Regions from separate parts of the Clostridium sp. CM041 genome, predicted to be linked through region 3. Evidence: riboswitches for the same ligand, from Rfam matches in the RefSeq annotation. Region 3 holds a riboswitch; each other region holds the start of a gene.

What was found. Region 3 has a riboswitch for S-adenosylmethionine ahead of ACWJJT_RS12905 (methionine ABC transporter ATP-binding protein). Riboswitches for the same ligand answer to the same signal wherever they lie in the genome.
Region 1: another riboswitch for S-adenosylmethionine. It lies ahead of metK (methionine adenosyltransferase); the one in region 3 lies ahead of ACWJJT_RS12905 (methionine ABC transporter ATP-binding protein).
Region 2: another riboswitch for S-adenosylmethionine. It lies ahead of ACWJJT_RS08985 (O-acetylhomoserine aminocarboxypropyltransferase/cysteine synthase family protein); the one in region 3 lies ahead of ACWJJT_RS12905 (methionine ABC transporter ATP-binding protein).

The regions. Positions count from the first base shown of each region.
Region 1 is NZ_CM143648.1:2,063,167-2,071,510, reverse strand. It holds gene murA (UDP-N-acetylglucosamine 1-carboxyvinyltransferase) at 1-714, shown strand, start outside; gene spoIID (stage II sporulation protein D) at 1,038-2,081, shown strand; gene ACWJJT_RS09670 (peptidoglycan DD-metalloendopeptidase family protein) at 2,298-3,077, shown strand; gene spoIIID (sporulation transcriptional regulator SpoIIID) at 3,197-3,451, shown strand; gene mreB (rod shape-determining protein) at 3,578-4,612, shown strand; gene yyaC (spore protease YyaC) at 4,738-5,292, opposite strand; tRNA gene ACWJJT_RS09650 (tRNA-Thr) at 5,627-5,701, shown strand; tRNA gene ACWJJT_RS09645 (tRNA-Tyr) at 5,707-5,791, shown strand; tRNA gene ACWJJT_RS09640 (tRNA-Val) at 5,824-5,899, shown strand; tRNA gene ACWJJT_RS09635 (tRNA-Thr) at 5,932-6,006, shown strand; tRNA gene ACWJJT_RS09630 (tRNA-Tyr) at 6,012-6,096, shown strand; SAM riboswitch class I at 6,199-6,301, shown strand; gene metK (methionine adenosyltransferase) at 6,387-7,562, shown strand; gene recD2 (SF1B family DNA helicase RecD2) at 7,769-8,344, shown strand, end outside.
Region 2 is NZ_CM143648.1:1,906,254-1,914,597, forward strand. It holds gene ACWJJT_RS08950 (hypothetical protein) at 1-172, opposite strand, end outside; gene ACWJJT_RS08955 (ABC transporter ATP-binding protein) at 176-1,063, opposite strand; gene ACWJJT_RS08960 (hypothetical protein) at 1,087-2,106, opposite strand; partial or broken gene ACWJJT_RS08965 (cupin domain-containing protein) at 2,472-2,630, shown strand; gene ACWJJT_RS08970 (undecaprenyl-diphosphate phosphatase) at 2,688-3,536, opposite strand; gene ACWJJT_RS08975 (PadR family transcriptional regulator) at 3,740-4,069, shown strand; gene ACWJJT_RS08980 (permease prefix domain 1-containing protein) at 4,071-5,057, shown strand; SAM riboswitch class I at 5,132-5,242, shown strand; SAM riboswitch class I at 5,376-5,487, shown strand; gene ACWJJT_RS08985 (O-acetylhomoserine aminocarboxypropyltransferase/cysteine synthase family protein) at 5,602-6,888, shown strand; gene ACWJJT_RS08990 (homoserine dehydrogenase) at 7,004-8,293, shown strand.
Region 3 is NZ_CM143648.1:2,716,171-2,724,514, reverse strand. It holds gene ACWJJT_RS12915 (MetQ/NlpA family ABC transporter substrate-binding protein) at 1-592, opposite strand, end outside; gene ACWJJT_RS12910 (methionine ABC transporter permease) at 642-1,286, opposite strand; gene ACWJJT_RS12905 (methionine ABC transporter ATP-binding protein) at 1,276-2,283, opposite strand; SAM riboswitch class I at 2,401-2,504, opposite strand; SAM riboswitch class I at 2,597-2,716, opposite strand; gene ACWJJT_RS12900 (IS30 family transposase) at 2,847-3,908, opposite strand; gene ACWJJT_RS12895 (transglycosylase domain-containing protein) at 4,506-6,992, shown strand; gene ACWJJT_RS12890 (B12-binding domain-containing radical SAM protein) at 7,283-8,344, opposite strand, start outside.

The DNA of each region.
Region 1 (8,344 bases), 650 kb from region 3:
GGAAATGCAGCAGAAGAACCAGAAATTGTAGACCTAGCAAAATTCTTAAGGGCTATGGGAGCAAAAATATATGGAGAAGGAACAGACACTATAAGAATTTTAGGTGTTAAAGATTTTAAAGAAGTTGTTTATAAGCCGATATATGACAGGATAGAGGCGGGTACATTTATGATAACTGCTGCAATAACGAAAAGCTTGTTTAAAATTAATGGCATTGATGAAATTCATTCAAAACCAATAATAGCAAAACTTACAGAGATGGGAGTAGGAATAGAAATTAATAAAAATAGCATAATAGTTGATGGTAGGAAAAAATTAAGCCCAATAGATATAAAAACTATGCCATACCCTGGATTCCCTACAGACATGCAAGCTCAGATGATGAGTTTACTGTGTACAGTAAAAGGAACGAGTATAATTACAGAAACTATTTTTGAGAATAGATTTATGCATGCCACAGAATTAAAGAGAATGGGAGCAAATATAAAAATAGATGGTAGAAGTGCCGTAATAGAAGGTATAGATAGATTTACAGGTTCAGAAGTCACAGCTACAGATTTGAGAGCGGGAGCAGCATTAATACTTGCAGGACTTACAGCAGAGGGTACAACTACAATAAATGATATATATCATATTGATAGAGGCTATGTTTCTATTGAGGAGAAATTAAAGGGACTAGGAGCAGACATAGAAAGAGTGGGTTCCCGTAAATAACTGGAAACTCAATAAGCAATAGAAATATGTGGCGTTTCATTTATAATTTAAATTTGATAGTTGGAATATATAAGTGTTATATTCCAATTATATTATAATAAGCACCTAAAAATAATAAACTAGCACAATGACTAGTATATTATTTTTGGGTGCCTTTTGGTTACAGCTGGTCTAAATATTTTTATCCGCTATCTCCATTAATAAATGCATAATAGTATGCACTATTATTTAACAAGAATTTAGTCAATGGGAAAAAGTAATATTTTTTATAGTTATTTAATATGTATAAGGTAAAGGTTGTTTTATAACGAGAGGAGAAAAAAATGAGAAGAGTTTTTATTACAGTACATTTAAAAAATATCCTTCTATTAGTAACGGCATTTATTGCATTTATAGTTATTACTTCTGTTTTAATAGTGGGAGTAGGAAATAATAAAAGTATAAATAAGAGTAAAAACTCTGCAATTAAGGTAGAAGACAATGAAAATATTATAAAATATGGCTCACTAGCCAAAATCACTAAAGTTAAAGTTTTTATGTCGAAAGGAAATACTATAAAAGAACTTAATCTAGAAGAATATGTTACGGGAGTTGTTGCAGCAGAAATGCCAGCTGCCTTTGGAATAGAAGCTTTAAAATCTCAAGCCGTGGCGGCTAGGACTTATGCTTTAGCTCATGTCACAAAAATGGGTGGAACCCCCTGTAAAAATGGTAATGGAGCTGATTTATGCGATACAGTCCACTGTCAAGTTTATAGGACTAAAGAAGAACGTGTAAAAGAATGGGGAACTACTGGCGAAGAAAATTGGAATAAGATTAAAATGGCAGTTGAAGGGACATTAGGTCAAGTTTTAACATATAACAACAGCTTAGTAATGGAACCTTATTATTTTGCAACAAGCAGTGGAAAAACGGAAAATTCCGAAGAGGTATTTAGCGACAGCATACCTTATTTAAGAAGTGTAGAAAGCCCAGGTGAAGAAAGAGCAGGAAGCTTTAAGAGTAGTAAAACTTTTAAATATAAAGATCTAAGCCGAATTATAAATAACAACTATAATAATGCTAAGGTAACCTCAACTAATGTTAAGAAACAAATAACAGTAATTGATAGGACTGAGGCAGGAAGTGTTAAGAGTATTAAGGTAGGGAATATAACCATGACAGGCAGTAAGTTTAGAACAATGCTCGGTTTAAAATCATCGAATTTTGAAATGAAGTTTAATTTAAGCAACATAGAAATAGATTGCAGCGGATATGGTCATGGTGTAGGGATGAGCCAATGGGGTGCGGATGCGATGGCGAAAGATGGGAAAACCTATATTGAAATATTAACTCATTATTATCAAGGGACTGTTATATCCAAATGAAAAAAATACACATAAGCTGGTTATCCTCTATAAAAAATGGATGATCAGCTTTGCTTTTTATAAAAATAAACGTGAAGATGACTTAAGCAAAACGAAGGGTGCATAATTTAAAATTTAAAATATAAATATTATTAAAATGAGATTAACTTAAATAAATTTTAGGAAAAATGTATGTTTTAATAAAATATGGACAAAAATACAAATGGAGGTGTTTGTATGAATAAGAATGAAAACAATAAGACATTAAATTTTTTTAAGAAGGAAGGATTCTATGTAATTTTATTTGTTTGTTTATGTATAGTAGCTTCAGTGGCGTCTATAACAGCAAATAATAATAAGAAGCTTTCAAGCAAGCAAGAAGCGTTACAAAAACAACAAGCAAATGCAGGAGATGCTATAAAAGCGCAACAAAAAGAATATGAGGGTGCTCTTCAAGTAAAAGAAGAAAAGAAAGCTAAGACCGAAGAGCTTAAAGCAGTACCTAACATTAAGAAGGTTACAACAGGAAATGCAGCATCAGCAGTTTCTAAATCAGTTAATGCTAAATTTGAAAATCCCGTAGCAAATGGATTACTCGCAAGAGCATATTCGAAAGATATTGATTCAGTAGTGTGGAAGACTGATGGAAGCTATAGAACAAATTTAGGTATTGACATTCAAGCAAAAATTGGGGAGCCAGTTGTAGCGGTTATGGATGGAATAGTTAAAGAAGTTGGTACTGACGTTAATGGCCAAAAAGGTAAGATGGTTCAGATAGATCATCAAAATGGATTTGTTACTAACAGTACTAACCTAGATGAAAAAATATTAGTAAAAAAAGGTGATAAAGTAACTAAAAAACAGCAAATTGGTACAGTGGGAAACACTAGTTTAAATTCGTTTAAAGAAGAATATGGAACTCACTTACACTTTGAAGTTTTGCAGAGTAATAAGAATGTTGATCCTGCTAAATATGTAAAATATGAGAAATATCAACCTGCAAAAACTAAAAAATAACCAATAACCATCTCAATTAGCCATTTTTTAAAAATATATTAGAAGATGACTAATTGGAATGGAATTTAAAAGCAAGATAATGCATATTTATAAATATATAAGGGTTAAGGAGGCAACACTTGAAAGACTATATTGAAGATCGAGTACTAGAAGTTGCTAAGTACATTATCGAGTCAAAATCCACAATAAGAAGAACTGCCAAAGTGTTTGGCGTTAGCAAGAGTACTATACACAAGGATATGACGGAAAGATTACCCACAATAAATCCTCGAATTGCCAGTGATGCAAAAACAATTTTGGATATAAATAAGGCTGAGCGACATATAAGAGGTGGAAGAGCAACTAAATTGAAATACAAAGAAGCACAAGGATAAAAACATTTGAAGCTAAAAACTATAAAAAAATTTTAAAATTAAAAGAGGGTTTTCTTATAGCTTTATAGAATAGAGTTTAGTATAATTTAAATATTGAATATACTAAAGAGCAGGAGTGGTTTTGAAATGTTTTTTTTTAGAATGGGTACAGATATGGGAATAGATTTGGGTACATCTACAGTGCTTGTATATATTAAAGGAAAAGGTGTTATATTAAAAGAACCTTCTGTTGTTGCCATAGATAGAAATAATAATAAGGTATTGGCAGTAGGAGAAGAAGCTAGGCAAATGATAGGAAGAACACCAGGCAATATTGTGGCAATACGCCCTATGAGGGACGGTGTCATTTCGGATTATGACATAACTGAAAAAATGTTAAATCATTTTATAAAGAAGGCTTGCGGGAAAAGGAGGCTATCTTCTCCAAAAGTTGTAATATGTGTACCTTGCGAGGCAACGGAAGTAGAAAGAAGAGCGGTAGAAGATGCAGGTAGAAATGCCGGAGCTAAGAAAGTTCAACTTATAGAAGAACCACTAGCAGCGGCAATCGGAGCGGGACTCGATATTACTAGAGCAAGTGGTAATATGGTTATTGACATTGGTGGAGGGACGACTGATATTGCAGTTATTTCATTAGGTGGCATGGTTGTACGTGAATCAGTTAAAGTAGCTGGTGATAAGTTTGATGAAGAGATTATAAAATATATCAGAAAAAAACATAAATTAATGATTGGTGAGAGGACTGCAGAGGATTTAAAAATCAACATAGGTTGTGCTTATAAACAAGAAGAAAAGACAAGCATGGAGATAAGAGGGAGAGATTTAATTACAGGTCTTCCTAAGAATTTAGAAGTATCATCAGAAGAAATGAGAGAAGCTTTAAAAGAGGCGGTATATTTAATAGCAGGATGTGCACATTCTGTATTAGAAAAAACACCACCTGAGCTTTCAGCAGATATAGCTGATAAAGGTATAGTTATGACTGGCGGAGGTGCATTGTTAAAAGGCTTAGGTAAGCTCATACAAGAGGTTACTAAAGTTCCGGTATATCTAGCGGAGGATCCGATTTCATGCGTAGCACTCGGAACAGGTAAAGTATTGGATTATATGGATAAGTTAGATAATTCATTCAATGGAAGAGAATTATGCTTAACAGAATAAAAAGTATAAGCAAGCTATAAAAATAAGCAATACAATTATTAGTTTAATTGTATTGCTTATTTTTATATTATATAAGATTTCTAAATTTAAATCGCGGACAATTATTTAAGACTAATTAAATAATGTTAAACAGGGCTTGAATTATTTTCTTCATTGGTAAGGGAGTGCAAATAATATGAATGCAAGAGGGATCTGCTTAAAACATTAGCAATATCCATTACCAAGCTCAATCTTATGTTTCTATTTGTAAATAATTCACTATCATCACTTGAATCTACTATACCTATTAATGAAATAGTGCCTACCTTAGGAAGGGTTTTCCCTACACCTTTGCCAGGATGAATTGGATAATTTCTAGCTTGGAGTTCTCCAATAGTTGAAATGTCTCCTAAACAAGCATCTACACCTATTATAGTACAATTTGGGTGCAAAGCATTTATTTTAGATAATTTACTATCTATGTTTAAGGCATGAATTGGATTATCTATAGTGCCATATACAGGTAATGGAAAGGAACTATCTTTTAAAAGTGTACCAACTAAAGGACCTAGACAATCACCTATACATCTATCGGTACCTATGCAAACAACTAAAGTATTTTTGTCGATATAGTCTTTTAGAAAATTAGAAAGTGTATAGTATGCTAAAGGATCTTTATAATGGGTTTTAGCTTTACTCAAGAAATATACCTCCTTGTATTGCGCTGGGAAAAATTATTAGTTTCCTATGAATAATTTATATGAATAAATCCTGTGTATTATTATAATAAAAGAATAAAAAAATGATTAATTAAAAAATGATTTATAATTATATTAATTATATGGAGGAAAACAAAATAATTTGTTTAGAATAGTAAGTTGTATCAATGCTTAATATTGAGCAAATATGCGAATAATATAGTTGCGGAGAGAAGAAGTCGTTTATTAAAGGATAATAGACTTGAAATTAATTAATTAAAGTTGTATAATAATTCTTGTCGACACGGTAAAACGGCAAAAAGATAAAACATAATATGCTGGCATGGCTCAACGGTAGAGCAGCTGACTTGTAATCAGCAGGTTGTAGGTTCAATTCCTATTGCCAGCTCCATAAGTGGAGGAGTTCCCGAGTGGCCAAAGGGGGCAGACTGTAAATCTGTTACGTAATGTTTCGATGGTTCGAATCCGTCCTCCTCCACCATTTATAATAAATTATGGTTTACAATAAATTATGGGAGCATAGCTCAGCTGGGAGAGCATCTGCCTTACAAGCAGAGGGTCACAGGTTCGAACCCTGTTGTTCCCACCATAATAATCTTTTTAAAATAGAATAAAATGCATGCTGGCATGGCTCAACGGTAGAGCAGCTGACTTGTAATCAGCAGGTTGTAGGTTCAATTCCTATTGCCAGCTCCACATATGGAGGAGTTCCCGAGTGGCCAAAGGGGGCAGACTGTAAATCTGTTACGTAATGTTTCGATGGTTCGAATCCGTCCTCCTCCACCAAAAGACATCTATAGATGTCTTTTTTTATTTTTTACAGGGTTTAGATTCTGTTGACACTATAGAATGCATATGGTATTATAATTAAAAGTTAATAATTGATAACTCTTATCAAGAGAGGTGGAGGGAAAAAGGCCCTATGAAACCCGGCAACCGGTGCAATGCACCATGGTGCCAATTCCTGCAGTTATAATCTGCAAGATAAGGGAGATGATTAAATCACCTCTTCTTATATTTGGAAGAGGTTTTATTTTTTAATAGGGAAATTTTAGAGAGTAGAAGGGAGAATTATAATGAAAAGATTATTTACATCCGAATCTGTTACAGAAGGACATCCAGACAAAATTTGTGACCAAATTTCAGATGCTGTACTTGATGCTATTTTAGAACAAGATCCTTATGCTAGAGTTGCTTGTGAAACAACGGTTACTACAGGAATGGTTTTAGTTATGGGAGAGATAACAACTAGTTGTTATGTAGATGTTCCTAAGGTTGTTAGGAATACCATTGAAGGCATAGGATATACTAGAGCAAAATACGGGTTTGATGCTAGCACATGTGCTGTACTTACGTCTATTAATGAACAATCAACAGATATAGCTATGGGAGTAGATGAGGCCTTAGAATCTAAATCAGGCGAGATTGATAAGGTTGACGCAATAGGTGCTGGTGATCAAGGCATGATGTTTGGATTTGCAACTAATGAGACACCGGAATACATGCCACTACCAATCGCGATGGCTCACAGATTAGCAAGAAAGTTAAGCGAAGTAAGAAAAAATGGCACATTAGATTACTTAAGACCTGACGGAAAGACTCAAGTTACTGTAGAGTATGAAGATAATAAGCCAGTAAGAATAGATACTATTGTTATTTCAACTCAACATGCAGAAGAAGCAACTCATGATCAAATTGAAAATGATTTAAAAGAGCATGTAATAAAACCTGTAGTGCCAAGTGGATTATTAGATGAAAATACTAAATATTATATAAATCCTACAGGCAGATTTGTAATCGGAGGACCGCAAGGAGACTCTGGTTTAACAGGAAGAAAAATAATAGTAGACACTTATGGTGGATATGGAAGGCATGGCGGTGGAGCATTTTCAGGAAAAGATGCAACAAAAGTTGATAGATCCGCTGCATATGCTGCAAGATGGGTTGCTAAAAATTTAGTTGCTGCAGGAGTTTCAGATAAATTGGAAATTCAGTTAGCTTATGCTATAGGTGTAGCTAAACCAGTATCTATAGAGGTTGAAACTTTCGGAACAGGAAAAATTGACGATGATAAAATAGTTCAAATAGTTGAAAAAGTATTTGATTTAAGGCCAGCTGTAATTATAAGAGAATTAGAACTAAGAAGACCTGTTTATAAACAAGTAGCTGCCTATGGACATTTTGGAAGAATTGATTTAGATCTTTCATGGGAAAAACTAAATAAGGTTGATGAAATAAAAAAATACGTATAATATAAAAGGAGGGATAACAATTAATAATTGTTATCCCTTTTTAGTGCATGTGATTATTAAGTAGCATTTTGATAAAACCTAAGATAGGGGTATACTGAACATAAGATATGTAAAATACATATGATATAATAACATTAATAATAATATTATTGCTAATAATATTATTATTAATGTTATTATATGAATTTATAAATAGGAGAGATTTTATGCCGGAAATACAAGGGATAATCGAAGATGTAGTATTTCATAATGAAGAAAATGGATATATAATTGCTCAGTTGAATGATAATAAAAAGCAGATAACTGTGGTAGGCATTGTGCCATATATAAGTGAAGGGCAGAACCTGAAACTAACGGGGGAGTGGGTTACTCATCCTCAATTTGGCAAGCAATTTAGAATAGTACAATGTGAGGAAATAATACCGAGTTCACTTGAAGGTATAGAAAAATATTTAGCTTCAGGAGTTATTCAAGGAATTGGACCAATAACTGCTAAAAAAATTGTACAGCACTTTGGTGAAAACACCATGAATATATTGGATAATGAAATTGAAAGATTAAAAGAGATTGATGGTGTAGGACAAAAAAAGATTCAATTAATTTTTGAATCATATTCTAAGCAACGAGAAGTTAAAAACATAATGATATTTCTTCAAACATATGGAGTAACACCTAACCAATGCGTGAAAATTTATAAAAAATATGGAGGAGACTCTATAAAGGTAGTGCAGGATAATCCTTATGTGTTAACTGAAACCATTTCTGGAGTAGGATTTAAAATT
Region 2 (8,344 bases), 810 kb from region 3:
GTCCTATTAATGGCACAATCCCAGAAATTTTACTAAATACATCTGCCCAAACCTCTACGCTTTCACCTGGCCTAATTAAAATTTTACTAAATAAAAGCAAAACAATCCAAGTTATTATAATGCTAGGTTTTAATAACATTTTTCTTATTTCTGATTTTATAAGAATTCCCATAAGTTACACCTCCTTAGTATTTTCTAAATCAAAGTAAAACATATATACATCCTCGAAACTTGGCTCTATGCTTTGCGCTGATACATATAAAGGCATTTTATCGCTTACTACTCTTAGCTGCGTAGAATCTGCCCCCCTTTGCATATTGACCACTTTATAATCTCTTTGTATATCCATAATTTCATTTTCTTTATTCGTTGTAATCTTGTATACTTTTCCAGTCATGCCCGATAATATATCTTTATGATTTCCTTTTATTATAACGCTACCGTTTTTAATCATTATAGTTTCTCTTGCTACTGCTTCTATATCTGAAATAATATGAGTTGAAAGTATTATTATTTTGTCCTTTGATATTTCAGCTATAAGATTTCTAAATCTTGCTCTTTCTTGTGGATCAAGACCCGCTGTTGGTTCATCTAATACAACTACTTTAGGATCATTTAATAATACTTGTGCAATTCCAACTCTTCGTTTCATCCCACCTGAAAATTTACCAACTGCCTTGTTTCTAACCTCATATAAGCCAACAAGGTTTAGTAGTTCATCAATTTTTTCAGATGCACTATTTTTATCTATTCCTTTTAATGCAGCCACGTATTTCAAAAATTGCTTTGCTGTAAAATTTTTATATGCACCAAATTCTTGTGGCAGATATCCAATAATATTTCTATACTCATCCTCTTTATCGTAAATACTTTTCCCATTATAAATAATTTCTCCACTAGTAGGTTTTGTTAATGTTACTATTTGTTTCATTAGTGTAGTTTTACCCGCTCCATTTGGTCCGAGTAGTCCATATACACCATTTTCTAAAGTAAGTGTTATATTATTATTTGCATTCTTTTTTCCAAAGGTTTTTGTTAATTTTTTTATTTCAAGCTTGTTCATAATTATTCCTCCTCTAATTTTAATTATCTTACTAATACTTTTTTAAATGATACTATGCTTAATGTAATTGCTGCCACTATAGTCACTGCAAGCATTCCAATACAAAGATTTATTAAATCAAAATTCATACCAAAGAATTTTACACTTCCATAATATACTCCAGCAAACATTTGAAAATAGACTATTAAATCTATAAAATTAACCTTGCTTAATACCATTTGAACATTACTTGGAATTACTCTTACTATAGTTAACAGTTTTGGAGTAATAACAATAATTAAAAACGCACTTGTTGATGTTATTGAACTTTTTGTTATAAATGAACATAAACATGCAATTACACCTAAAGTAACTAGTATTAATATCATTATGATTATCTTAGATATTATAAATTGAATTATTGTATATGCATCCCGTGCTAGAATAGGATTATCTATTATTCTTATTGCTTGTAGTTTCCCATTTATAGGCATGCCATATTGAATTGCTGTTATTATGAATTGAATTGCTAGATAAAATCCATATAGAACTGTTGGTATTAATATTCCAAGTCCTAATTTTGAATATAAAGTTCTATTTTTATTTTTTGATGTAAGAATCAAATTTTCTACCGTAGAAACAATTTCATCCGTATATGTATTACAGCAAACTATAATTAGAATTACCACCATACAGAATACCATAAATGTATTGGTCGCTCTATAATCGAATACCTTCCAAAAACTAACTTCTTTATACATGGCGCCTTCCATACTTTTTAGCTTTTTGGTGGATATTTCTTTAATACCTTTACTAAATTCATCCTTCTGCTGGTTATTTGCAGCTTCCTTTATTGTTCCTATTTTTGCATCTAATTTTTCTTGTGCAATTACCTCTGCCTTCCTTGTATCTTTAATTAACTCATATTGCTGATTTCTATGTGATTTCTGTGTTTCCATCTCTGGTTTTATAAAAGCCATTACTCCGCAAAGTAAAATAAATATCGCCGCTACAATTATTCCAGTTTTTGATTTTAATATTTTTTTAAGTTCCCAATATATCATATTGTGCCTCCTTGTATTCCTCTTCAGTAATTATTTTTTTCGGTAAGATTATAATTATGAAGTGAATCTTGCTATAGGTACATTATATAAGGTTAATCTTATCTCTTGATAACATTAACCTTAAATAAACCTTACAAATATTTTTATATAAGATAGAGCCAAAGAAGCCAATGACCCTACCCGATGGATTATATTAGCAGACTATTATCTAACTAATAAAGGCAATTACCCTTAATAATAAATTATTAAACAACTGTAACACTCATCAATAGTTAATTTAATGAAAAAAGTATGCTAATTTTATATTTTAGCATACTTTTTTTTATGAATAATAAGCTGTAGAATGAATATAATTATAATTAAATGGAGAACCTGCACAATTCCTAGCACCTAAAAATTATATCTTTGGATCTGCTATGAATAGTTCAGGTTACTCTCTTTTTGACTGTATGGTATCCCCTGGCTTTGACTTTAAAGATTTTGAAATATTAAAAACCATCTCATATCACTTAATACATATGTAATTTTTCCCTTTACTTTTTCATAAAGAAAAAATACCCCTTGCTATTTACTTTCTATGATTATGCTAAAATAATAACCTTAGTTAATACTAATATTCCAAGTAAAATACCTACTACTACTCTATATATTGCAAAGACTTTCATTGGCTTCTTTTTCAAATAATCCACAAATTTTTTCATAACTATCAAAGATACTATGAAGGCTACAACAAATCCTACTATTAATGAAATCCATAATGTTTTCGTCATTACAGAATAATCAAATTCAAATAAATCTTTTCCTGTTGCCCCTATCATAGCTGGAATCGCTATGAAAAATGAAAATTCTGCTGCTATCGGTGTTGATAATCCTGCAATCCATCCGCCCATAATTGTAGAAGCACTTCTTGACATTCCTGGCCACATTGCAAGCAGTTGTAATAAACCGATTTTAAATGATTGTATAGGCGTTATGCTATCTATACTTTCTACTTTATGATCCCTGTTTCTAACTCTCTTCTCGATTATTAGTAACAATAATCCACCAACTATGAATCCTACTATAACAGCCTCTGGTGTAAACAATAGTTTTATTTTATCGTATAATACTACTCCTGCAATTCCCATTGGTATAGATGCCGTAATAACATTTATCCCAAATCTGAATCCTTTCTTTCCCTCTTTTCCTTTAGTAAATATAAACTTAAAAAATTCTATTATACTTTCGCTAATCTTCTCCCAATACAAAACAACAACTGCCATTATTGCTCCAAGTTGGATTACAACTTGAAACATCTTTACAAACTCTCCCTCAAACCCAATTGCCCATCCAATCAATATCATATGTCCTGTAGACGATACTGGGATAAATTCAGTTACCCCTTCTACTATTGCTATTATAATTGCTTTTAATAAAAATATTATGTCCATAACTCACCATTCCTTCCAATCTAATTATTACTGTATATAGTTTATCATAATAATCTATAAGGTACCATCTTGGAACCTTATAGTAACATTACATCTTCGCAAGTTTTAAAAAATGCTTTACCTGTCGTAGTAATTGTGTTATTCTTAAATTACTACGACAGACAAAGTACTACAGATGCAGTAAAAGCAAAGGAGGATATAATTTGATAAGCAGCGATGTAATTCGAGGATATAATGATACGATTATTCTTTTTATGCTTCAAGATGGCGAATCCTACGGGTATGAAATATCAAAAAATATTAAGAAATTATCAGAGGATAAGTACGTTATTAAAGAGACCACACTCTATTCGGCATTCAACCGTCTTGAGAAGAACGGATATATCGAATCTTTCTATAAAGATGAAACCTTTGGTAAAAGACGCACATATTATAGAATTACCCCCGTAGGTCTAACCTATTATAAAGAGAAATGTGAAGAATGGAGCTTAACAAAAGAAGTTATTAATAAATTTATTAAGGAGAGTGATTAGTTTGGAAACTATAAAAAATTACTTAGATAATATGTTTAAAGTCCTACCAATAACAAATCAGACGATAAAATTAAAAAATGATTTATTATGGAATTTGGAAGAAAAATATAATGAGAATAAGAGTGATGGAAAATCAGAAAATGAAGCCATTGGTATTGTAATCTCAGAATTTGGCAATATCGATGAATTAATTGATGAACTTGGCATCGAACATATGAAAGATGGTGCGCTACTTAAAACCATTACACAAGAAGAAGCTGATAATTTTATGACTACAAAAAAAGAATCTGGCTTATTAGTAGGTATCGGTGTTTCTTTATGTATTATAGCAACAGCTATGCTAATATTACTTACCACTCTCACAGATGGTGGCATTATTGGTAAAGGTTTTTCAAAAGATTTCAGCGATATGTTTGGTATTATTGCACTATTCTTACTATGTGCACCTGCTGTAGCTTTATTCATTTATTCCGGTATGAAGCTACAAAAATACGAATATTTACAAAGCGGTTTTGATTTACCTCCTCATGTAAGAGCAATTGTAAATCAAAAAAATAATGCTTTTTCATCAAAGCATATGATATCTGTAATAATAGGTGTAAGTCTATGCATCTTATCACCAGTTGCACTTTTTGTATCATCTGCTTTTGGCGACAATGCATCTAGCTACGGATTAGTTGTTTTACTTATGATGGTTGCTATTGCCGTTTTCCTCTTTATATATTTTGGAAATATTAAGCACAGTTTTAGTATTCTTTTACAAATTTATGACTTTACAACTGAAAAAAACTTTACAACAGAAAAAACTGAAGATAATAAACTTATTGCTGCAGTTGCTGCTATCGTATGGCCATTAGCAATCTGTATCTTCCTTGTCAGTGGATTAGTTTTTAATCTATGGCACATTAATTGGATTATATTCCCTATCGTTGGCATTTTATTTGGCATGTTCAGTGCAGCATATAGTATTATAAAAGAGCATAATTAAAATAACTTTATCTATTAAAAAAGTATTGACAATTGTTTTTATGAGTAATATACTAAATACTAATAACTGAATACAACTTATCCAGAGTGGCAGAGGAACTGGTCCGATGAAGCCCGACAACCAGCATTCTTATTCGAATGTAGTGGTGTCAATTCCTGCAGATTGTAAAATCTGAAAGATAAGGATGTTAGCAAATTTTATGATACAATTTTATTGTTTATTAAAGTTAACTATTGCTACTTTCCTTATAGGAAAGTAGCTTTTTTTCTTCCCCAAAAATCTAAATAAATAATGTACTAAATACTAACAACTAAATATAACTTATCCAGAGCGGCAGAGGGACTGGCCCGATGATGCCCGACAACCAGCATTTTTAAAAGAAGTGCACTGGTGTCAATTCCATCAGATTGTAAAATCTGAAAGATAAGGACGATAGCAAATTTTATGATACAATTTTTTTTATTGTTTAATAAAATTAATCATGCTGCTTTCCTTATAGGAGAGCAGCTTTTTTTGAAAAATAATTATAAAAGGAGAAATTAATATGAGTGAGCGAAAATTAAGTTTTGAAACTTTACAGGTACATGCAGGGCAGGTTCCAGACCCTACTACAGGATCGAGAGCAGTCCCAATTTATCAAACATCATCTTTTGTTTTTAAAAATGCAGATCACGCAGCAAATTTATTTCAATTAAAAGAAGAAGGAAATATATATTCAAGGATAATGAACCCAACTACAGACGTTTTTGAAAAAAGAGTAGCCGCTCTTGAAGGCGGAGTAGCAGGACTTGCTACAGCTTCAGGAATAGCTGCAACATTCTATGCAATACTTAATGTTGCAAATTCAGGCGATGAAATAGTAGCTGCAAGCACTCTATATGGTGGTACTTATGAACTATTTAATGTTACTCTTAGAAAACTTGGAATTAACGTAACATTTGTTGATCCAGATGATCCTGAAAATTTTAGAAAAGCTATCTCTAATAAAACAAAAGCACTTTATGCTGAAACAATGGGAAACCCAAAAATAAATGTTCTAGATATAGAGACAGTAGCGGATATTGCTCATGAAAATAAAATACCCCTTATTATTGACAATACCTTTGCAACTCCCTTCCTTTGCCGTCCAATTGAGCATGGTGCAGATGTAATTATTCATTCAGCAACAAAGTTCATTGGAGGACATGGAACTACTATTGGTGGAATTATAGTTGATGCTGGTAAATTTGATTGGGCAGCTAGCGGTAAATTCCCTGATTTTACAACTCCGGATAAAAGCTATAATGGAATAGTATATGCTAATTTAGATGCTCCAGCATTCGCTTTAAAAGCTAGAGTTCAACTTTTAAGAAACACCGGTGCGACGCTTAGCCCTCAAAGTGCATTTTTATTTCTTCAAGGTTTGGAATCATTATCGTTAAGAGTTGAGAGACATGTAACAAACGCTAGGAAAGTTGTTGAATTTTTGAGTAAGCATCCAAATGTTTCATGGGTAAATTATCCTGAACTTGAAGGGAGCAGATACAAAGATTTAGCTAAAAAATACCTACCAAAAGGAGCAGGATCAATATTCACTTTTGGAATAAAAGGTGGCCTTGAAGCTGGAAAAAAATTTATTAATAATGTAGAATTATTTTCGCTGCTTGCAAATGTTGCAGATGCAAAATCTCTAGTAATTCACCCCTCAAGTACAACTCATGCAGAGCTTAACGCAGAGGAGCAAAAATCTGCTGGAGTTACTTCAGATTTGATAAGACTTTCAATTGGCGTTGAGGGTATCGATGACATTATATACGATTTGACGCAAGCTCTAGAAAAATCAGTTCAATAAAAAGTTAATAATTCTTTGGCAGCTGGTTTCAAAATAAGGTCTTGTCCCTAACTATATTCCTCCATCACCTTAGATGACGGAGGAATAACTTTAAAGTTTAGAAAGGAAAACTATTATGGAAAAGGTAAAAATAGCGATTTTAGGTTTTGGAAACGTTGGGACGGGTGTATGGAAAATACTTCACGAAAATAGAAAAGAAATAATGAAACGTTCAAATTATGAAATAGAAGTTGCTAAAATACTTGTAAAAGATATAAATAAAAAAAGAGAGATCAAAGCACCTAATGGACTATTAACAGATAACATTGATGATATTATAAATGATGAAAGTATAAAAATTGTGGTTGAACTTATTGGTGGATGCGATAAATCTAAAGAGTATATGATACGCGCAATGAAATCTAAAAAACATATTGTAACTGCTAATAAATTAGTTATCGCGAACTGGGGCGAAGAGTTATTTAAAACAGCGGAGAAAGAAAACGTATTGTTTTATTATGAAGCAAGTGTGGCTGGTGGAATTCCAATAATACGCGAGATTAATGAGAGCCTTACAGCCAATAGGATTGAGCAGATAATTGGAATTATAAATGGAACAACTAATTACATATTAAGCAAAATGACAATGGATGGGATTAGCTTTGATGAAGCACTAAAAGAGGCGCAAGAAAAGGGTTATGCTGAAGCGGACCCAACCTCAGATGTTGATGGCTTTGACGCTGTATATAAGCTTGCGATAATGTCTTCTCTAGCATTTGGAACTAAGGTAGATCATGATTGTATTTATAGAGAAGGAATAAGAAGTATTAGTGACATAGATATAGAATATGCTAAAAAACTTGGTTATTCAATAAAACTTTTAGCAATAGCTAAAGAAGTAAATAACAAATTAGAGCTAAGAGTACATCCAACCCTAATACCTTCGAGCCACCCAATGGCAAATGTAGCTGATGCATTTAATGCTATTATGATAAAAGGAAATGCAGTTGGAGAGTTAATGCTATATGGAAAAGGCGCTGGAGCTTTTCCAACTGGAAGTGCAGTTGTAGGTGATATAATATCCATATTAAGAAATAATGTAAATCATTATGACTTATTAGACCTAAGTGACAAGACTGATTTTAAAGAAGTGAAAAAATCGGAAGAAAATGAATCAGAATTCTATATTAGGCTTAATGTTAAAGATACAGTAGAAGTTTTAGGAGATACAGCGAAAATATTTGGAAAAAACAATGTCAGCATTATGTCCGTTACTGGAGATGTAAGGCACGATGATCATGGACCACTAGGCTTTATTACCCATAAAAGTTCAGAAAAAAACATAAGAATTTCATTAGAAAAAATAAAAGAACTAGAAAACGTCAACAAAATAGAAAGTATAATAAGGATGGAATCATTTTATTAAACTTATTCTCCTTTTAGTATTTATATATAAAAACACCCCATCAGATGAATT
Region 3 (8,344 bases):
TTATAACTGCTGCATCCACATCTTTTAAAATCCTTGGAAGTTGAGGAGCGTCTAATTCAGTTATTTTAAAATTCTTTTTATTTTCAGTAATATCAAGTTTAGAAATAAGATCTCCACTTTTTAGTTTTAATAGCCCTTCCTTCTCTAGCACTCTAAGTGCTCTTGCTCCATTTGTAGGATCACTTGGAATGGCTATTTTAGCTCCATCTTTTAAATCACTTAGCTTTTTATATTTATTAGAGTACACACCCATAGGTTCAAGATGAACCTTTACAGTATAGTCTAGGTCCACTCCCTTTTCTTTACTAAAGGATTGCAAATAAGGAATATGTTGAAAGAAATTAGCATCTAATTGTCCCTCGGCTAGTGCAGTGTTTGGTGTTACATAGTCAGTAAATTCTACTATTTCGAGAGTATATCCCTCTTTTGCGAGAATCGGCTTTATAACCTCTAATATTTCTTTATGAGGCACTGGTGACGCACCTACTTTAATGATTTTTTTCTCAGTTACATCCGCCTCTTTTTTTGCTCCACATCCACTCAGTGTAAAAATTACAACTATTGTTAATAATATGCTTAATATTTTTTTCATTTTTAATTTCCTCCTTTATTTTTCTTTTAATATTTTTATAATCCAAAATTTATTTAATCATTTTTCTATACAATATATTTCCTAAGGCTTGAATTACTTGCACAATCGCGATTAATATAATTACAGTGTATATCATGATATCTGACTTAAATCTATAGTAACCATATTTTACGGCTACATCTCCAAGTCCCCCTCCACCAATTGTCCCAGCCATAGCTGAGTAACCTATAATGTTTATTATTGTTAACGTAACTCCAAGAACTATAGATGGCATTGCCTCTTTTAACATAACCTTAAAAATAATTTGATAGGTTTTTGCACCAAATGATTTAGCTGCTTCAACAATCCCATAATCCACTTCTAAAAGTGCAGATTCTATTATTCTTGCAGCAAAAGGTGCTGCGCCAAGAGTTAGAGGAACTATAGCTGCATTAGTACCTATTGTTGTTCCAACTATGATCTTAGTTAAAGGGAATATAGATATCATTAGTATAACAAACGGAAAAGACCTAAGTATATTTATTACTAAATTTAAAATTTTATAGATTAAAGTGTTTGGCCTTAGGCCAATAGGTCCAGTTATAATTAATCCTACTGCTGAAACAAATCCTAAAATAACTGTAAAAATCGTGGATACCGTTACCATATATATTGTGTCTATTAGTGCGGGTAATAAGATTTCTTTAAATAGCATTTATACTCCCCCCTTCATATTCTTCACTCTGCATTGAGCAATCATTGATTTCCCACGCTATTGATCTTTCATCTAAATATCTTAATATTTTTTCTTTATTATCCTCACTTGCATTTATTATGAGACTCCCCATTACGTTATCCCTAAATTTTTCAAGCCTTCCCCATACTATTGAAAAATCAATGTTTAATTCCCTGGCAATGGATGTTATGAGGCAACTCTTAGTAATTTCCTTTGTAAAAAATATTTTAATGTTATATCCCGTGCTAGGTAGTAATTCTTCCTCTCCCATAAGTGTTTTCATTTCCTTTGTTGGCCTAATAAATAGTTCATCGGTAATGCCATGACTTTTGATTTCCCCTCCTTCTAAAAGAATAAATTTATTACAAATTTCTTTTACCACTTCCATCTGATGGGTAACTACAATAATTGTTATATTAAATTTATTATTGATATCTCTTAAAAGTTCTAATATAGATTTTGTAGTTTTAGGATCTAGTGCAGAGGTGGCTTCATCACAAAGTAATATCTTCGGATTAAGTGAAAGCGCTCTTGCAATTCCAACTCTTTGCTTCTGCCCACCGCTAAGTTGTTTTACATTGACGTTTTCCTTATCCTTAAGTCCTACTAACTCTATTAAGCTATCTACTCTTTTTTTAATAAAATTTTTGTCGTTTCCCCATATTTCTAATGGAAATGCTATGTTTTCAAAAACATTTTTACTGTTAATAAGATTAAAACTCTGAAATATTATGCCTACATTTTTCCTAAACTCGCGAAGTTCTTTCAAACTTAGCTGTTTCACCCCTTTTCCCATTATATTAATGGTACCTGTATCATAGGTTTCAAGCCCATTAAAGCATCTAAGTAAAGTGGATTTACCAGCTCCACTGTGACCAATAACACCATAAATATCACCTTCCTCCACTGTAAATGAAACATCATTTAACACTTTAACCGCTGAAAAACTTTTACTTACACCTCGAACTTTAATCATGATATCCCTTCTCCTTTTCGTTTCTTATAATTCATCTTTACCTTTTGATACTTTCTTTAAACATTACTCTAAAAAAATAGAGCCCAAGAATAAACTTGGGCACTACTTCCAAACTTATTCTTATCTTGCAGCAATGCTGCAGGAATTAACACCATGTATCATAATATGATACTGGTTGTCGGGGTTCATAGGGCCAGTCCCTCCACCTCTCTTGATAAGACACTATTAAATTTTATTTACATCTATTCAAAAAACAAAAACCTCTTTCATCATTATATAATGATGAAAGAGGTATAAAATTACAAAGACACCTCTCTCATCTTCCGATAATTTACAATGAAATTAACGCAGGATTTAGCACCTATTCAGACAATAACGTCTGATGGTTGCCGAGATGTCATCGGGCCAGTCCCTCTATCTCTCTTGATGAGAATTAACTTATTTATTAAATTAGATTTATAATATCACTATATGAATGCTATGTAAAGAAGTTTTTATACACTTTCTCCAAACATTGTAGATTGCAATATAAAATGTCCGAAATTTTCACGAAAAATATAATGTTAAGTTGTAATGGTTTTCTGTTCCATCATATTGGCAGATAAACCGTTGAAAATCCTTCTTGGATAATTGTTGATCCAGTGCTGTATTTGCATAATTTGTTTTTTAGAGAATGCTGAAATATCCACACCTTTTGGGATAAATCGTCGTATCATTTTATTGATATTTTCGTTTGTGCCTCGCTCCCATGAACTATATGGGTGAGCATAATACACTTTAGTTCTCTTTCGTTTATTTCTTACTGAGTTCTCAATACCCTCGAAATCAAGGTTCTCACAGCCGTTATCACAGGTGATTGTTTTAAATGTTTTTGAGAATAACATTCCCATTTTACGCTCCAATTTGTCCAATTCTTTCACGACAGCCGCCTGTGATTTAGATGGTATTTTAAAGACTAACTCCTTACGAGTTACTCTTTCACTTAACACCATTAAGACAGTTTTTGTACCCTGTTTGCCAACTACAGTGTCCATTTCCCAATGGCCTATCTCATCACGTGCAGCTACCGCTGCAGGTCTCTCCGATATGCTAGTTCCTTTGGTATTGTTATACGCTGATCTTATTTTTTTATAGTTTCTCTTTTTAGCATTCTTTTTAACAGGCAGATCTTTGTTACTTATATTTAAAAACAAATTATTATCCAAATAGTTATACACAGTTTTGAAGCAAATAGTTGTTTCAAATTGTAGATTTTTATTTGTGATATTTTGAATAGCTGCATACGGAGATTCGCCATCTATACCAATAGCTTTTTCTAAGTACCTCACCAATTTGTGATCTTTTCCTATTTTTAATGCAGGACCTTTAGCGGCACCTTGTTTGTCATGCTCTGACTGCCCAATTTCTGCGCTATATTCCATTCGAGTGGTTAAGTCACTATTCAATAGTTCTACAATTCCTTTAGCAATTTCACGCCTTATTGTACGTTCTGAGCGCCCACCTATTTGCTCCGCAATACGAGTTGAATTAAGTCCCATTTTGTGTAAAGCTTCTAACTTTATGCGTTCCTCGTATGTTATGTGTTTACCTTTTCTGCTCTGTGTGATAAAATCTAATTGACTCATTTGAAATCCTCCCGTATATGTTGGTTTAGTCACTTAACATTATACAAGAGTATTTCTCTTGAGTCTTTATTTTTTTGTTACTCTTCGGTCATTTCATTATACAACTTACCACTTTCTCCAAACATCATATAACTGTCTAATGATGTTTCATCATAATATATATTTTGTTAATACTTTATATGTAACATAAATATTCATGTTAATATTCATGTTACATTATTTATGTTATAATATATTATAATAATTATATTGTTCTAGGAGGATACGTTGTATGGCTAATGTTTGAAATGCCAATAAAAAATAATTAACACCAATAGAAATCATATATCGTGGTGTTATTGACAAAATTGTAAAATAATCGTATTATACACACATAAACTAAGCACTTTTTTAATAGTATAAAACAGACCCATAAGGTCTCTTTTATGTGACCTAGTATTAGAAATTCAGTAATAACAATTGAATATATGCCTAAAAAAAGGATAATACTTATGGCGACCAAGTAAGACAACCCCCCTTTACGTATATATGAATCATGGTCATCCAGGGCTAACCCTGGACATTTTTTTGTATAATAAAAATAAGGAGGCGATATCAATGGATAATAATAAAAATGTAGAAACAGTAAAAATAGCACCGGTTAAAAAGAAACTTTGGAAAAAAATCGTTAAAGGTTTATTGATATTTTCTGCAATAATTTTCGTATCAGCTACGATAACTTTAGGATATGGTTATATTAAATATGGGTCTAAAATAGAGGCAACTATAAAAGATGCTAACAATATAGCACAAACCATAAACGAGACCTCCTTTAATACCCGAAAACCAACACAATTTTACGACACTAACGGTAAACTATTAAAAGAATTTAAGACCAATACATATTATTACACAAAAGAAGCAGACTTAAATCCCTATGTAGCCAAAGCTGTTACTTCAATAGAAGACCAAAGGTTTTATAAACATGGTGGTATAGATTATAAGGGGATAAGGAGAGCTGCCTGGGTATATATAAAGTCCAAGGGCGATATCATACAAGGTGGTTCAACAATAACTCAACAACTTGCAAGAAATGTATTCCTTTCATTTGATGTAACCTTATCAAGAAAATTAGAAGAGTCTGTTATAGCACAGAAATTAGAAGAAAGATATTCAAAAGATCAAATATTGGAATTTTATGTAAATAATATAAACTTTGGTAATGGATGTTATAGTATTGAAAGTGCTTCACAATTTTACTTTCAAAAGAATAATAAGGATTTAAATATATCTGAAATAGCTATGCTCATTTCAATACCCAATAATCCATCTGTTTTTAACCCCGTGACGCATCTGGACAATGCTATAAAGAGGAGAGACTTAGTTTTAGATAAAATGCTAAGCTTAGAACAAATTTCACAAAATGATTTTGATACAGCAAAAGCAGACGTTATTAAATTAAATATTAAACCTCATACAGCACCTGAACCTATGAGTTACGATATACAATATGCTGTTCACAATGCAACCTTAAAGTTAATGGAAAAAGATGGTTTTGTTTCTAAATACTCTTTCAGTAATGATAATGATAGAAAAACTTATTTCACTAAATATAATGATGAATATGAGAATAAAGAAAAACAACTTCTTAGTGGAAGATATAGGATAGATACATCTATCGATACTACAAAACAAGAAAAATTACAAAATGCAGTTGATAGTCATTTGGATCAATATACAAGCACAGATGACAAAACGGGTTTATATAAAAAGCAAGGTGCAAGCGTCACTGTTGATAACAATACTGGAGAAGTAGTAGCTATAGTTGGTGGTAGAAGCCAAGATGGTAACACCTTTAACAGAGCCTTCTTAGGTGTGAGACAGCCAGGTTCCGCTATAAAGCCATTAATTGCATATACCCCCGCATTTGAAAAAGGCTACATTCCCGCTAGTGAATATAACGATACTGCATTTGATAATGGTCCCGCTAATGTTGATTTTAAATACAGAGGGTCTGTATCCTTAAGATATGCAGTTGAGCAATCTATAAACACTATCCCTGTTAGATTAGTGGCAGAAATGGGCGTAAAGAATTCGTTGAAATATCTACAAAACATGGAGTTTAAGTATACAACTCCTCAAGATATTTACCCTATAATTGCTATAGGTGGTTTTACAAAGGGTGTTACGCCAGTTGAAATGGCTTCTGGTTATTCAACCCTTGCAAGAAACGGTGAATTTATAAGCCCGACTAATGTACGTAAAATAACCAATACAGTAGTTAATGAAGTGTTATTTGAAAATAACCATAAACAGACTAAAGTATATGATAGTGGTGCTTCTTATCTTATGACAGATACTTTAAAGGGTGTGCTAACAGAAAGTCGAAGTCATTCAAATTTAGCACTTAGTAACTATCCCTTTACTGCAGGTAAAACAGGAACTACAGATCAATCAAAAGACGCTTGGTTTGTAGGATATACACCTTATTATACAACCTCTGTATGGGTAGGAGATGATATTCCAGCGCCACAAAACATGTATGGAGCTCAAGAACCAGGTCAGATATGGAAAGAATATATGGAGTACCTACACCAAGATTTAGAACAAAAAGACTTTATTCGTCCTAATACAGTAGTTGATAGAAATGGGGTATTAATGAATACTCTATATATCAAATTAAATGAAAATGGTAAAATAAAAGCAGAAAATAAAGTCATAGAAAAACCAAGTGATAATGATGCAAAAAAAGCAAGTGATGATGCTGCAAAAAAGGCAAGTGATGATGCTGCAAAAAAAGCAAGCGATGATGCTGCCAAAAAAGTAACTGATGATGCTGCCAAAAAAGCAAGCGATGATGCTGCCAAAAAAGCAAGCGATGATGCTGCAAAAAAAGCAAGCGATGACGCTGCAAAAGCTGCCGCAGACGCAGCCGCCGCAAATGAAGCTGCTGCAAATGAAGCCGCCGCAAATGAAGCCGCCGCAAATGAAGCCGCCGCAAAAGCAGCAGCCGACAAAGCAGCAGCCGACAAAGCTGCAGCTGACAAAGCCGCTGCAGACGCAGCGGCAAATGAACACCCACCAGCCACAGCACCTACACAATAACCCAGCACGAACGTTAAATCATTGCCTACGGTTCTGCATTATTAATGACTTTCCTTCCGAAATGTCGTTAATCAATAATTATATTTTATTTTAAAAGAGGGGAAGTATTCAAAAATACTTCCCCTCTTTTTTTAACGCTATATTTAAGCATACCGTTGATATCCTATATACAAATCCCCTTTAATAACACAACTTAATACATAAGTCGCTCTCTTTTGGATGATGTTCAAGGTTGATTTTTTAAATTTCCATTTAATTGATGGAGATTCAGTAAATAAAAATGCCGCCACCTACTTTGTTCTATAAGCCAACCAGCTAGAAAATCTTCCTATATTTTTAAAAGAAACTATATTGCACAAGATCTCAGTTAGTTTTCCAAATTTTCTATAACAAAAATTAAATGTTAAAAATGGAATCCATTGTTTTTTGAATTTCGGCAGTCTTTTCATTATGTTTTTAAACGTGTACACCTCTTTATATATCCATAGATAGCCATTATATAATTCTTCTGCTGTCATACTCCTGGGTTTATATACAACTTGGGCAGTATTATAATTAGACAAATTAAAATCTACTATTCTATTTTCCTCGAATAATGATAAGTATAACTTTGTGCCAGGATAGGGGGTAAGAATATGGGATGTTACCGTTTCTATTTTATTTTTAACTACCCATTCTAATGTACTCTTAAATATTGAGGCATCATCTTCATCTAATCCGAAAACAAAACTAGCATTTATCATTATTCCTCTTTTATGAATTTCATCCACAAGCTTCTCATATCTATTCACACTATTTTGTACTTTATGAACACTTTTTAATGACTTACTGTTTATACTTTCAAAACCTATAAAAAGGCTTTGACAGCCTGCCGCCTTCATTTCATCTAATAGTTCAGGCATGTCAACTATATTAGAAGTAACTGCTGCATTCCACTTTAATTTAAGAGGTTTCATTTCCTTTAATAATTTTTTTGTCCATTTTGGATTTCCAACAAAATTATCATCAATAAACATTATATGTCTTGTTTTTAATTTATTTATATCTTTAATTACATCATCTATAGGTCTATTAATATAGGTTTTAAGTACATTTTTGCAACTATTATAGCAGAAATCACATTGAAATGGGCATCCCCTGCTTGTGCTAATTATATTAGTATATAAATATTTTTCATTATCGATAATATCATAATTAGGTGATACTATTTCTTCTCCCGAAATATTTTCCATATCATAATATATCTTTTTAAGGGAATTGTTTTCTTTATCCTTAAGTATCTTTACCCAAACTCTCTCAGCCATTCCCACACTTATTGCGTCAAAACTATCAACAGTTCCCTCTGGATCTGA